Regions from separate parts of the Mesorhizobium album genome, predicted to be linked through region 3. Evidence: riboswitches for the same ligand, from Rfam matches in the RefSeq annotation. Region 3 holds a riboswitch; each other region holds the start of a gene.
The links. Region 3 has a riboswitch for S-adenosylmethionine ahead of RFN28_RS00055 (O-succinylhomoserine sulfhydrylase). Riboswitches for the same ligand answer to the same signal wherever they lie in the genome.
Positions count from the first base shown of each region.

Region 1: another riboswitch for S-adenosylmethionine. It lies ahead of RFN28_RS32630 (hypothetical protein); the one in region 3 lies ahead of RFN28_RS00055 (O-succinylhomoserine sulfhydrylase).
Region 2: another riboswitch for S-adenosylmethionine. It lies ahead of metX (homoserine O-acetyltransferase MetX); the one in region 3 lies ahead of RFN28_RS00055 (O-succinylhomoserine sulfhydrylase).

Region 1 is NZ_JAVIIW010000070.1:9,758-14,050, reverse strand. It holds gene RFN28_RS32645 (hypothetical protein) at 1-45, opposite strand, end outside; gene RFN28_RS32640 (hypothetical protein) at 184-780, opposite strand; gene RFN28_RS32635 (hypothetical protein) at 1,041-1,283, opposite strand; gene RFN28_RS32630 (hypothetical protein) at 1,297-1,869, opposite strand; SAM-I-IV-variant riboswitch at 1,904-2,001, opposite strand; gene RFN28_RS32625 (tetratricopeptide repeat protein) at 2,449-4,293, shown strand, end outside.
Region 2 is NZ_JAVIIW010000010.1:104,843-109,135, forward strand. It holds gene hisC (histidinol-phosphate transaminase) at 1-922, opposite strand, end outside; SAM riboswitch at 1,064-1,141, shown strand; gene metX (homoserine O-acetyltransferase MetX) at 1,230-2,399, shown strand; gene metW (methionine biosynthesis protein MetW) at 2,476-3,090, shown strand; gene RFN28_RS11130 (glycosyltransferase family 2 protein) at 3,238-4,230, shown strand; gene RFN28_RS11135 (DUF1330 domain-containing protein) at 4,269-4,293, opposite strand, start outside.
Region 3 is NZ_JAVIIW010000001.1:8,073-12,365, reverse strand. It holds gene arfA (arabinosylfuranosidase ArfA) at 1-663, opposite strand, end outside; gene RFN28_RS00055 (O-succinylhomoserine sulfhydrylase) at 848-2,035, opposite strand; SAM riboswitch at 2,108-2,185, opposite strand; gene RFN28_RS00050 (2'-deoxycytidine 5'-triphosphate deaminase) at 2,332-3,426, shown strand; gene RFN28_RS00045 (hypothetical protein) at 3,459-3,905, opposite strand; gene araD1 (AraD1 family protein) at 3,947-4,293, opposite strand, start outside.

The DNA.
Region 1 (4,293 bases), on a different contig from region 3:
GTGGATGGTCCGGCCACAGTTACGGCACAACGGACGGTAATTCATGCTGCCTCGCTCGACCATCACTATCCGGCCACGAGGCATCAAGCCGTTCCCTGCTCGCGTGCCGCCACATCTAAGTGAGAGCCGACTGTCCTGCATCCTGCTTGTCCCGTCACCATGCCCTGAGACCCCTCCAAATCACTATAGATCAAACGGGTCCTTCTTCGGCGCTGGACCGGCAACTCCAGTGAAAGGGTCTTTGGGTTGAGAGTTGCGGTTCGCGCCCACGTAGGCATCAACCGCATTTTGGCATGCTCCCATCTCCCTCAGAGCAGCATTCGAGCCCCGAAGACTAAGGTTAAGAACCTGCCGACCGTTGAAAAAGACACGCAAAAAGTGTTTCCGCATCAGTTGCTCAACGAAGCCCGGCTCATTGGTACCTATGGCAAGAGCTGGCAGTGTGCCAAACCTCGTTCCCAAAGCTGGTGATCGCCAGCCAGCTTCATTGTCGATCTGCAGGATTAGATCGTAGTCTTTCCCTTCTTCAATTGAGGTCCAATTTAAGTTACCTATTGCAATGTACATGGCTGCACTTGAACCCGGTTGCAGGAAGCCAACGCGAAAAATAGTGTAGTCCTCATAAAGCGTTGTTACGAAGCACTGAAATTGGAGGGGCCGATCAACGTATACGCTCCAATTTCCAACGTTCTTCCAGAGAGCCGTTTCTACCTCAGCAGCACGAACTTGTGCTGAGGCGATCATTGCAGCCAAACAAGTCACAAGAAGACGCAACCGCATCGCCTACTCCCGCCTCCCGCCAACCCGGCTCTGCTGCTTGTTCAACCAATTGCAAAGCCCTTCAACGAACCATTTGGTTTGCAGATTTATATCAGCGAGGCTTGTTCCGGTCGTTATCTTCGCATCCGAAAACTTGTCGCGAGGTACATATATTCAGAGAAGGAAAGAGGTCCGGGGTCCCAAAGCCAGGGGGCCCAATTCGTGGCCCCCCGCTCTCCGGGAAACCCTCCGTGTTGGAGGCAATGGCAGTTGCCCTGCCTTCAGCCCCTCTTCCTGGCCATGCCTAGGATGAGCGCGTTGTGCACCGCGATCCGTGCTCCGGTCACCGCCGGATGCACATCGCCCTCGAACCGGACACACCGCATACACAGGCGCGCCTCCGCCTCGTTCGGCACCGTTGTCATCCAGCCGCAATAACGGCACGTGTAAGGCTCGATTGGCTCCTGTGGGCCACCCTTGGCCATCTGCGCGGTGTCGGTAGGCGCGGGGTCATCGTCGATCATGTCCGGCATTCCCTCAAATCCCTTCTGCAAGGCGGATCGGAAGCTTCAGATCGATCAACCGGGCCTGCAGGAGAGAAAGCGTGAGTTTGTCCCTTGCATCGACCCACCGGCTATCATCGTTAGCGACATCGCCATTGCAGAATACCAGATGCGGCTCGGCACTCCCTCGCCGGATCGAAGGCCCAAGATCCAGCTTCTTCAGAAGGTGGTAGGCCTTAGCGCAGGGGCCGGTCTCGAGATCGAAGCGCGTCTCCCAGAAGTATCCATCGACATCGCCGTCATAGTCTTCCGGTTCAATGCCGTGCTCTTCGTAAATAGCTTGGATATGGGCTTCAGTCCGATGCGGGATGCCTTCCGCTTCGAAGAACTCGCGCCACGTCGGCGGCGGCGGGCAGAAAACCCACCGGCCGATGGTCAGCATGAGGCCCTGCTCACCGTTTTCGTACCAGTACATCGTCTCGGCGACCTCAGCCGGTGAAGCGAGAAGCGGTTTGCCCGTTCTGTGGACGAAAGCCTGCGCGTCACCAAGAAACGCCGATGTCAGCAGCCCGCCGGCACCAATCAAAAAACCACGTCGTGAGAGCATAAAAACCTCCAGAGTTGACACGCATCTGGAGGGATTAGCGACCTACTGTTGCCCGTTGAGGGCCACATCGTCGTGCCACCGTTGCCGGTCAAGGCTGGTTGGCGGGGCCGAAGCCCTCTCTGGATGCAGGGCTTGATCTAACAAAACGATTGTACTTCGGCAAGCTTTCTCCTCGTGGTGGAGGCCGGAGGCATCGACGGCAACATCAGCCGCCCCGCTGCGGCGATCTCATACGCTGGCATTTCAGGTGGTCAAAACTCTATCGGCTGGCTGCCGCCAATGGCCGAGATGGGTGGTTTCTTGTCGTACGTCTGGTTGACCGGAACGAGCAACCAGCGCCAGTTCTGGACCTACTCGGATCGCGGCGCCAATGTCGGTTTAGCGCCAATTCGGACATCGGTTTGGGTGCGGGCTGGGTGACTTGGCAGAAGTGCCAAGCGGTTCCCGCAGAGGTCCGGTTGATCGAACCTTTCCGAGTCGCAATCCCGCTGATGCTCAGGCGGCGCCAGTGGGATTTACATATGGCACGTAGCGCCGAACCTGATATTTTAGGCTTCTTCGAAAAATCCGGGTGCACACATGGAGCGCCGGCTCACGGCGATATTCGCAGCCGACGTGGTTGGCTACAGCAGGCTGATGGGCCTCGACGAGGTGGGAACGCTGGCCGCTCTCAAGGCGCACCGCCGCGAGATGGCGGACGGCAGGATCGCCGAGCATCACGGGCGGATCGTCAAGCTCACCGGCGACGGCATGCTGGTCGAGTTCCCGAGCGTCGTAAACGCCGTCGCCTGCGCCGCCGAGATCCAGCGGGCGATGCGCGAGCGCAATGCCGGCGTGCCGGCAGAGAGCCGCATCGAGTTCCGCATCGGCATCCATCTCGGCGACATCATCGTCGAGGACAATGACATTTACGGCGACGGCGTCAACGTTGCCGCGCGCATAGAATCGATAGCCAGGCCGGGCGGCGTCGCGGTGTCCGGCTCCGTCCGCGACAATGTCGGCAACCGGCTGGACCTCGCCTTCGAGGACGCCGGCGAGCAGGTGCTGAAGAACATCGACCGCCCCGTCAGGGTCTATCACGTCGATCTCTTCGCCGGGATCGGGCAGCCGCGATCCTCGACCGTCTCGGTCGAGCTCGAGGCCGAACCCGCCGCTGGGGAAAAGCCGTCGATCGCCGTGCTGCCCTTCAACAACATGAGCGGCGACCCCGAGCAGGAATATTTTGCTGACGGCATCACAGAGGACATCATAACCGATCTGTCCAAGATATCGGGCCTGTTCGTGATCGGCCGCAACAACGTGTTCACCTACAAGGGCAGAGTGGTGAAGCTGCAACAGGTGGCCGCCGAGTTGGGCGTGAGGTACCTGCTTGAGGGCAGCGTCCGCAAGGCTGCGCAACGGGTTCGCGTCACCGGTCAGTTGATCGACGGCAAGAGCGGCGGCCATGTCTGGGCCGACCGTTACGACCGCGACCTGACCGATATCTTCGCCATCCAGGACGAGATCACGCACACGATCGTCGATCAGCTTAAGGTCAGGCTGTTGCCGGAGGAAAAGCAGGCGATCCGGCAGGCGCCGACCGAGAACGTCGAGGCCTATACCTATTACCTGCGCGGACGCGAGTTCGTCCACCGCGGCTCCAAATCCTACTACCTGCTGGCAAAGCGCATGTTCGCCAAGGCGATCGAGCTCGATCCGCTCTATGCGCGCGCCTACGCAGGCATCGCCGACTGCGATTCGTTTTTGTTCCTGCACTATGACGTAAAGGTCTCGCTCGAGGCCATTCTGGCTAACAGCGCCAGGGCCCTCGACATTGACCCCAGTCTTGGCGAAGCGCACGCCTCGCGCGGTCTGGCCCTCTCGGTCGGGGAACGATATCAGGAAGCCGAGGCCGAGTACGAGAAGGCGATCGCCCGCAACCCCAATCTGTTCGAGGCGCATTATTTCTACGCGCGCACATGCCAGGCGCAGGGAAAGTTCGAGAAGGCTGCCGAGCATTTTGCGCGCGCCGCTGAGCTCAACCCCACCGACTATCAGTCGATGCTTCTGCTCGTGCAGATCTATCGATCCCTCGCGTTGCGGGACAAGGAACTGTGGGCTGCCCGCGAGGGACTGGAACGGGCCAAGCGGGTGCTTGAAAAGCACCCCGAGAATCCGCGGCCTGCCTATATGGGCGCCAACGCTCTGGTCGTGCTCGGCGACCGCGAGCGGGCGCGGGAATGGGCGGCGCGCGCGCTTGCCATCGACCCCGACGACATTCTGACGCGCTACAACATCGCCTGCGTCCGCTGCCTGCTGGGCGACTTCGACGAAGCCTTCGCGCTGCTGGAGGACCTTCTGCCGCACGCCAATCACGAGACGAAAGCGTGGGTCAGGTACGATTCTGACTTCGCAACCCTGCACGGCCTGCCGCGCTGGCAGAAG
Region 2 (4,293 bases), on a different contig from region 3:
AATTGCCGACACTGGGCGTCACGCGCAGCCCGAGCAGGGTCAACTGCTCGCTGACCCAGGCAAGCCATTTCTCGTTATGCGCCACGCTGCGCTCGATATGGGCACGGTCGCGGATCGCCGCGATGCCGGCTTCGATCGCGGTCGCATTGACGTTGAAGGGTCCGCGCACCCGGTTGATCGCATCGACGATGTGCGCCGGCCCGTACATCCAGCCGATGCGCGCGCCGCCGAGGCCGAGCTTGGAGAAGGTGCGGGTCATGACCACGTTCTCGGAGCTGCCCGCCAGCTCGACGCCGGCCTCATAATCGTTGCGCCGCACATATTCGGCATAGGCCGCGTCGAGCACCAGAAGCACGTTCTTCGGCAGGCGGGCATGCAGCCGGCGCACCTCCTGGAAAGGCACATAGGTGCCGGTCGGATTGTTGGGGTTGGCAAGGAACACGATCCGGGTCGCCGGCGTCACCGCGGCGAGGATGGCATCGATGTCGGCGCGCTCGTCGGTTTCCTTGACCGCCACCGGCTTGGCGCCGGCGGCCTGGATGTAGATCTTGTAGACCATGAAGGCGTGCTCGGTGAACACGGCCTCGTCTCCGGGCGCCAGATAGGTTTGCGCCAGGAGCCCCAGGATCTCGTCGGAGCCGTTGGAGCAGACGATGTTCGCCGGATTGAGGCCATGCACGTCGGCGATCGCTTCGCGCAGCCGGCGGGCGGAGCCGTCGGGATAGACGTCGAGCCTGGCAGCCACGTCCCGCGCGGCCTCGATCGCCTTCGGCGACGGGCCGAGCGGGTTTTCGTTCGAGGACAGCTTGTAGACCTTCGCAACGCCTGCCGGCGCGGTGCTTTTGCCCGGTACATAGGCCTCGATGTCCATGATGCCAGCGCGTGGCGTTGGACGTGCCTGATCCTGCTTCATATCGCAAATCCGTCGAGAGGGCCTCTGTCCGAGGCCGCTGCGGAAATACAGGCCATGGCCCGGAATGTCGAGTGCCGGTGCTTGCGCCAGGATGCTAACCCCAAGAGGCTGCCCGTTGACGAAGCGCGGCGCTGGCCCTAGAAGAGCAGCCGGACTTCCCGTGGTGATTTGGCCGGTCGGCTTGCAGCCACGTTAAACAATTCGCTAAAGGGCCGTTTGCAACCTGTAACCGGCTTTGCGAAGGCAAGCCGGTTTTTTGTTGTCCGCTGCCGGCCGGGCGCCGCATCGGCGAAATCGATGCTGGATGGGGAATGCAATGGTCGCTCAGCGTGCTGTAAGGACCAACAACGAGGCCGACAATCCGTCGAGCCCGGTGCTGCAGTTCGGCCCCGACAAGCCGTTGAAGCTCGATGCGGGCACGCTGCTGTCGCCCTTCCAGATCGCTTACCAGACCTACGGCACCCTCAACGACGCCCGCTCCAACGCCATCCTCGTCTGCCACGCGCTGACCGGCGACCAGCATGTCGCCAACACCAATCCGGTGACCGGCAAGCCCGGCTGGTGGGAGGTGCTGATCGGTCCCGGCAAGATCATCGACACCAACCGCTTTTTCGTCATCTGCTCCAACGTCGTCGGCGGCTGCCTGGGCTCCACCGGCCCCGCCTCGACCAATCCGGCGACGGGCCGGCCCTACGGGCTCGACCTGCCGATCATTACCATCCGCGATATGGTGCGCGCGCAGCTGATGCTGGTCGATCATTTCGGCATCGAGAAGCTGTTTTGCGTGGTCGGCGGCTCAATGGGCGGCATGCAGGTGCTGGAATGGGCCGCCAGCCATTCGGAGCGCGTCTTTTCCGCGCTGCCGATCGCCACCGGCGCCCGCCATTCCTCGCAGAATATCGCCTTCCACGAAGTCGGCCGGCAGGCCGTCATGGCCGATCCGGACTGGCACGGCGGCAAATATCTCGATTTCGGCAGGCGCCCGGAAAAGGGGCTCGCCGTGGCGCGCATGGCCGCCCACATCACCTATCTGTCCGAGGCGGCGCTGCACCGCAAATTCGGCCGCAACCTGCAGGACCGCGAGGCGCTGACCTTCGGTTTCGATGCCGATTTCCAGATCGAAAGCTACCTGCGCCACCAGGGCATGACTTTCGTCGACCGCTTCGACGCCAATTCCTACCTCTATCTGACCCGCGCGATGGACTATTTCGACATCGCCGTCGACCATGGCGGACGCCTGGCCAACGCCTTCGCCGGCACCAAGACGCGCTTCTGTCTTGTGTCCTTTACGAGCGACTGGCTGTTCCCGACCGAGGAGAGCCGCTCGGTCGTTCATGCGCTCAATGCCGCCGGCGCTTCCGTCTCCTTCGTCGAGATCGAGACCGATCGCGGTCATGATGCCTTTCTGCTCGACGAGCCGGAACTGTTCGCGGCCATCAACGGCTTCATTGCCTCCGCCGCTCGCGCCAGGGGGCTCAGCCTATGAGCCGCTCGCGACCTGTTTGTCTTGGCCGCGTGGCGACGCCATTGGCTGCAAACGCCCTAAGGCCGGAGGTATGCTCATGAGCGTCAACCGCGCCCAGCGCGTCGATCTCGACGTCGTCGCCGATCTCATTCCGCCCAATTCGCGCGTGCTCGACGTCGGCTCGGGCGACGGCGTGCTTCTGGAACTTCTGCAGGAAACCAGGCAGGTCGACGGCCGCGGGATGGAATTGTCGCAGCGCGGCGTCAACGAATGCGTGGCGCGCGGCCTTTCCGTCATCCAGGGCGATGCCGACAAGGACCTCGGGTTCTACCCCGACAAGGGCTTCGATTTCGTCGTGCTGTCGCAGACCCTGCAGGCGACCCGCAATCCGAAGCGCGTGCTCGACGAATTGCTCAGGATCGGCAACCGCGCCATCGTCTCCTTCCCCAATTTCGGCCATTGGCGAGTGCGCTTCTCACTGCTGATCAAGGGCAGGATGCCGGTCACCAAGGACCTGCCCTATTCCTGGTACGACACGCCCAACATCCACTTCTGCACCATCCGCGACTTCGTCAATCTGTGCGAGGAGCTTGGCGCGACGGTCGAGAAGGCCACCGCGCTGGACGCCAATGGCCAGAAGATCGGCCTGTCGATGCCCTGGTGGTTCTGGAACTTCTTCGGCCAGCAGGCGGTGTTTTTGTTGAAGAGGTAACGGCGCTCGAAACGGTTCTCTTGGCTGGCAAGACTGCCGGGGATATCGATGAGGCGCCAAAAATATTTTGCATTGCTGTTTCTGTCATTTGACAGCGAACGATGGCGGTTATACCGACCTGAATTCAGGCAACCTGGTGAAGCAGTGATGGTCGGCGATCTCCCGACTTACTCAGTCGTCATGGAAATGGAAAACGCCAAGTCGATCGACTGGGACGAGATCGGCGTTGGGCTGACCGCCCTGTCCGATGAAATCGCCTCGGTTTCGGCGGCCGGTTTCGCAAGCCCGAAAGTCATTATCTCGCACCCCGGGCACGACGTAGACGCCCAGTCGCTGCGAGACCATATCAATAGAGAAGCACCGCAGCTGAAAGAGGTGGCAGAGCTTTGCTTCGTCGCCTGTCCCGGTGGCCGTTATTACGAGCTCAAGAACAACGGCATCCTGGCGACCGACGCAGACGTCGTGATCTTCATGGACTCCGACACGGTTCCTGAATCGGACTGGCTCTCGATCCTGCTCAGCCCATTTCGGAATCCCGAGACCGTTTGCGTCAATGGCTATACATATCTTTTCTACGACGACTTCTTCTCGCGAACCTTCGCGTTGATCTGGTTCTTCCCGATGGCTCGGGGAGACAAGAAATTTGCCGCGAAACGGGCGATCAACGCCAACAACGTCGCCTTCCGGCGCGAATGGATTGCCGCCAATACCTTCCCGCAAAACAACGGCTTCAAGGTTTCTTGCACGCTGCTTATGCATCGGCTTCGGCGCGAGGGCCACGAAATCGTCCATGTCGACGCGCGCGTCTATCACTATCCCCCGCGGGGCTGGCGGTTCTTCTGTTGGCGCGCGCTGGTGACCGGCCGGGACGCCGACCGGAAATTCGTCGCGCTTCGTGCTCCCAGCCGCGCCCGACGGATCGTCAAATCGTTCAGCCGCTGGTGGACCATGTCGTGGCGCACGACACGACGCGTGATACGGCACGCGCCGCAAACAGGCATGCCGCTCTGGCAGGTTCCGTTTTCGCTGGCGGTCGGCCTGACCTTTTACACTCTGGCATTTTTCGGCCAGTTCAGCCTCGCTGCCGGCCTCTTTCGTGACAAAATCGAAATCTTACCGGACTATGTCGGGCATAGTTAGAATCATCCGGCACTGAACAAGCACTTTGTTCAGTTCTGCTAGCCGAGCACATCCGTAGCCTTG
Region 3 (4,293 bases):
GGGGTAGGTGGGCATGTTATGGTTGGAGGAGCCGCAGGCGACGAGCTCGAGGGTCGGGTCGAAGACCTTCATGGCGCGACCGACCTCGTTTGCGACGCGACCATATTCATGGGCCGTGCGATGGTTCATTTGCCACGGCCCGTCCATCTCGTTGCCGAGGCACCAGATCCGAACGTTGTGCGGCTCGGCCGAGCCGTTCTTCCTGCGCAGGTCGCTCCAGTAGCTGCCCCCCGGATGGTTGCAGTATTCGAGCATGGCGAGCGCCTCGGTGAATCCCTTCGAGCCGAGATTGACCGCAAGCATGGGCTCGGTCCCGGCCTTGCGGCACCAACGAATGAACTCATCCGTCCCCATCTCGTTGGTCTCGGTCGTCTTCCAGGCGTAGTCGAGCCGTACGGGCCGCTCATTCTTCGGTCCGATTCCATCCAGCCAGTCGTAGTTGGAAACGAAATTGCCGCCGGGGTAGCGAACCAGCGGCGCCTTCAGGCCGCGCACCAGTTCCAGCACATCGTCGCGGAACCCGTCCTCGTCGGCCGTCGCGTGGCCCGGCTCGTAGATGCCGCCATAGACGGCGCGTCCAAGATGCTCCAGAAAGGCGCTGTAGATGCGATCGTCGATCGTCCCGATCTTGAAATCCCGGTGGACCGCTATACGCGCCTTCATGTCCGTCGCCTACCCTCTATATCATTGAAATTGATATGTACCATGGCATTTGAACATTGGCTGCGGCCAGTGTCAATCGCAGCTTAAGGCGACTTTTGGGGTTTGGAGGTGCGTTCGCTCCGAGCTGTCGAAACGCTGCCCGCAGCATCGTGTCAGACCCGGGAAGTTGCCGGTCTGATCGCCACTATCTGGCGGCCCTCAGCGCCTGTTCGACGTCGTTGAGCAGATCGTCTGTATCCTCCAGGCCGACGGAGAGCCTGAGCGTGCCCGGACCGATGCCGAGCTCGGCGCGCGCCTCGTCGCTGAGATTCTTGTGCGTCGTCGTCGCCGGATGGGTGATCAGGCTCTTGGCGTCGCCGAGATTGTTGGAGATCAGCACGATGTCGAGCGCGTTCTGGAAGGCGAAGGCCGCCTGCTTGCCGCCCTTGACGTCGAGGCAGATCAGCGTCGAGCCGCCCGACATCTGTTTCTTGACGATGTCGGCCTGCGGGTGGTCGGCCCGGCCCGGATAGATCACGCGCGCGATTTCCGGCCGGCCAGCCAGGAAATCGGCGATCTTGCCGGCGCTCTCGGTCTGCTGGCGCACACGCAGCGGCAGCGTCTCCAGGCCCTTGAGCAGCGTCCAGGCGTTGAAGGGCGACAGGCTCGGGCCGGTGTGGCGGAAATAGTCGTGCAGGTTCTCGTCGATCCACTTCTTGTCCGACAGGATGACGCCGCCCAGACAACGGCCCTGTCCGTCGATGTGCTTGGTCGCCGAGTAGACGACGACATGGGCGCCGAGCTGCAAGGGCTTCTGCTGCAGCGGGGTGGCAAAGACATTGTCCACGACCACGCGCGCGCCGATCGAATTGGCTAAAGCGGCGACTGCGGCGATGTCGACCACTTCTAGGGTCGGGTTGGTCGGGCTTTCCAGGAAGAACAGCTTAGTGTTCGGCCTGACCGCCTTTTCCCAATTGGCGATGTCGGTGCCGTCGACCAGCGTCGCCTCGATGCCGTAGCGCGGCGCCAGCGTCTCGACCACCCAGCGGCAGGAGCCGAACAGCGCCCGCGCCGCCACGATATGGTCGCCTGCCTTGACGCTGCAGAGCAGCGCCGCGCTGACCGCCGCCATGCCGGAAGCGGTGGCGCGCGCATCTTCCGCGCCTTCCAGCGCGCACATGCGCTTCTCGAACATGTCAACCGTCGGATTGGCATAGCGCGAATAGATGAAGCCCGGCTCCTCTCCCTTGAAGCGGGCTTCCGCCGCCTGGGCCGTCTCATAGACGTAGCCCTGGGTGAGATACATCGCCTCGGCGGTCTCGCCGAAGCCGGAACGCAGCGTCCCGCCATGCACGAGTGCAGTCTGAGGCTTCCAGTTACGCGTCTTGCTCATCGCCCTAGTCCAACCCTAAGAACCGTCCAAACACAAAAAAACCGGCCGCGATGTCGCAACCGGTCCATACGGCCTTGCAGCCCAACGGTCCTTTAGCGACTTGTTTAACGTGGCTGCAAGCCGACCGGCCAAATCACCACGGGATAAAGCCCCTTTAGACCCGCGCCGCGCTTGCGTCAATTGCCGGCTTGATTAAGAGGTTTGTACCAGGCAGGAACCGCAGACCGTTTGCGGTTTTGCGGCAGGAGCTTGCAAAAGAACCACGCGCTTGCCCGGCCTTCGATCGGAGCCAGACCTTGCGGCAGACAGGCATTCTTCCGGATCAGGACATCGCGGCGCTGTTTCAGTCCGGCGCGCTGAAAACGCCGCGCGCGCTCGACACCAACCAGATCCAGCCGGCCAGCCTCGACCTCAGGCTGGGCGACACAGCCTTCCGCGTGCGCGCCTCCTTCCTGCCCGGTCCCGATCACCTGGTGGCCGACAAGCTCGACCGGCTGAAGCTGCATGAGTTCAGCCTCGCCGAGGGCGCCGTTCTGGAGACGGGCTGCGTCTACATCGTGCCGCTGCTCGAAAGCCTGGCGCTGCCGGCGCAAGTGTCCGCTTCGGCCAATCCGAAGAGCTCGACCGGGCGGCTGGACATTTTCACCCGCGTCATGACTGACCGCGGCCATGAGTTCGACAAGATAGCCGCCGGTTATCACGGCCCGCTCTATCTCGAGGTCAGCCCGCGCACCTTCCCGATCGTCGTGCGCGCCGGCTCGCGCCTGTCGCAGATCCGCTTCCGCATCGGCAATGCGGTGCTGTCAGAGAACGAATTGCGCGACCTCCACCGCGCCGAGATGCTGGTCGCTACCGAGCCGCCCAACATTTCCGGCGGCGGCATCGCGCTCTCCATCGATCTCGACGGCGACAAGGACGGCCTTGTCGGCTATCGCGGCAAGCACCACACCGGCCTTGTCGATGTCGACAAGCGCGCCGCCCAGGATGTCGTCGACTTCTGGGAGCCGCTCTACAAGAGCGGCGCCGGCGAGCTGGTGCTTGATCCGGACGAGTTCTACATCCTGGTCAGCCGTGAGGCGGTGCATGTGCCGCCGCTTTATGCCGCCGAGATGACGCCCTTCGATCCGCTGGTCGGCGAGTTCCGCGTCCACTATGCCGGCTTCTTCGATCCGGGGTTCGGCCATTCCGCCACCGGCGGCAGCGGCAGCCGCGCGGTGCTTGAAGTGCGCAGCCATGAGGTGCCGTTCATCCTCGACCACGGCCAGATCGTCGGACGCCTCGTCTACGAGCATATGCTGAAGCGGCCGCAGGCGCTCTACGGCACCGATCTCGGCTCGAACTACCAGGCGCAGGGGCTGAAGCTCTCCAAGCATTTCAGAGCAGCGCGCTGATTTTTCCGTCGGCGATCCGGGATAGAGCCTCGTCAGCCGCCAAATATGCGCTGCTTCGCGGTGCCGAGACACGCGTTGAAATAGCCGATGAACAGCAGTTCGCGGCCTGCCAATCGCTTCTTGCCCCAAGAAGCAACCGGCTTTTCCGCATCGAGCGAGGTCTTTGATTCCTTCAAGGGGAACAATAGTTTGCCCACGCAAAGAAGGACGTGCGCTCGGGCAGAGTCGATGCCACAGGATTTGGCTCGCTCACTCAGCTTGTCTGCGCGAAGCTCCGACGTCCGCCGGTCGGCTCCGCTCATCAGAAAGGCAGCCTGTTCGCCTGAATATCCTGCTGCCAGGAGCCGGTTTGCCAGCAGCTCGCGGGCTTCCCGAAAGGATTTGGCGCTGCATTGCGTCGCGGCATGGACCACCGACGCCGAGAGTGCGAGCGAGAGCGCAAGTCCCACAGACACAACAAAGGACCGCAGGTAGCTCATTGCCCGAGCCCGCCGTCCGAAGTTTGTGCCTTTCTCCTTGTTCACAGCGCCTTGACCGCCACCTTCACCGGCTTTTCGATCTCGAGCGGGTTGCGCAGCGGCAGCCCAAAGTCCTTGGCTTCGATCTCGAACACGTCGCCCGCTTCCGTCCTGACGCCGTCCGCGAAGGACAGCGTCGCGGTGCCGAACATGTGCACATGCACGTCGCCCGGTTGGCGGAAGGCCGAATATTTGAAATGGTGATGCTCGAGATTGGCGATGGTGTGCGACATGTTCGCCTCGCCCGACAGGAATGGCTTTTCCCACAGCACCTTGCCGCCGCGCCAGATGCGCGATGAGCCCCTGATGTCGGCGGGGAGCTCCCCGATCAGGATCTCCGGCCCGAACG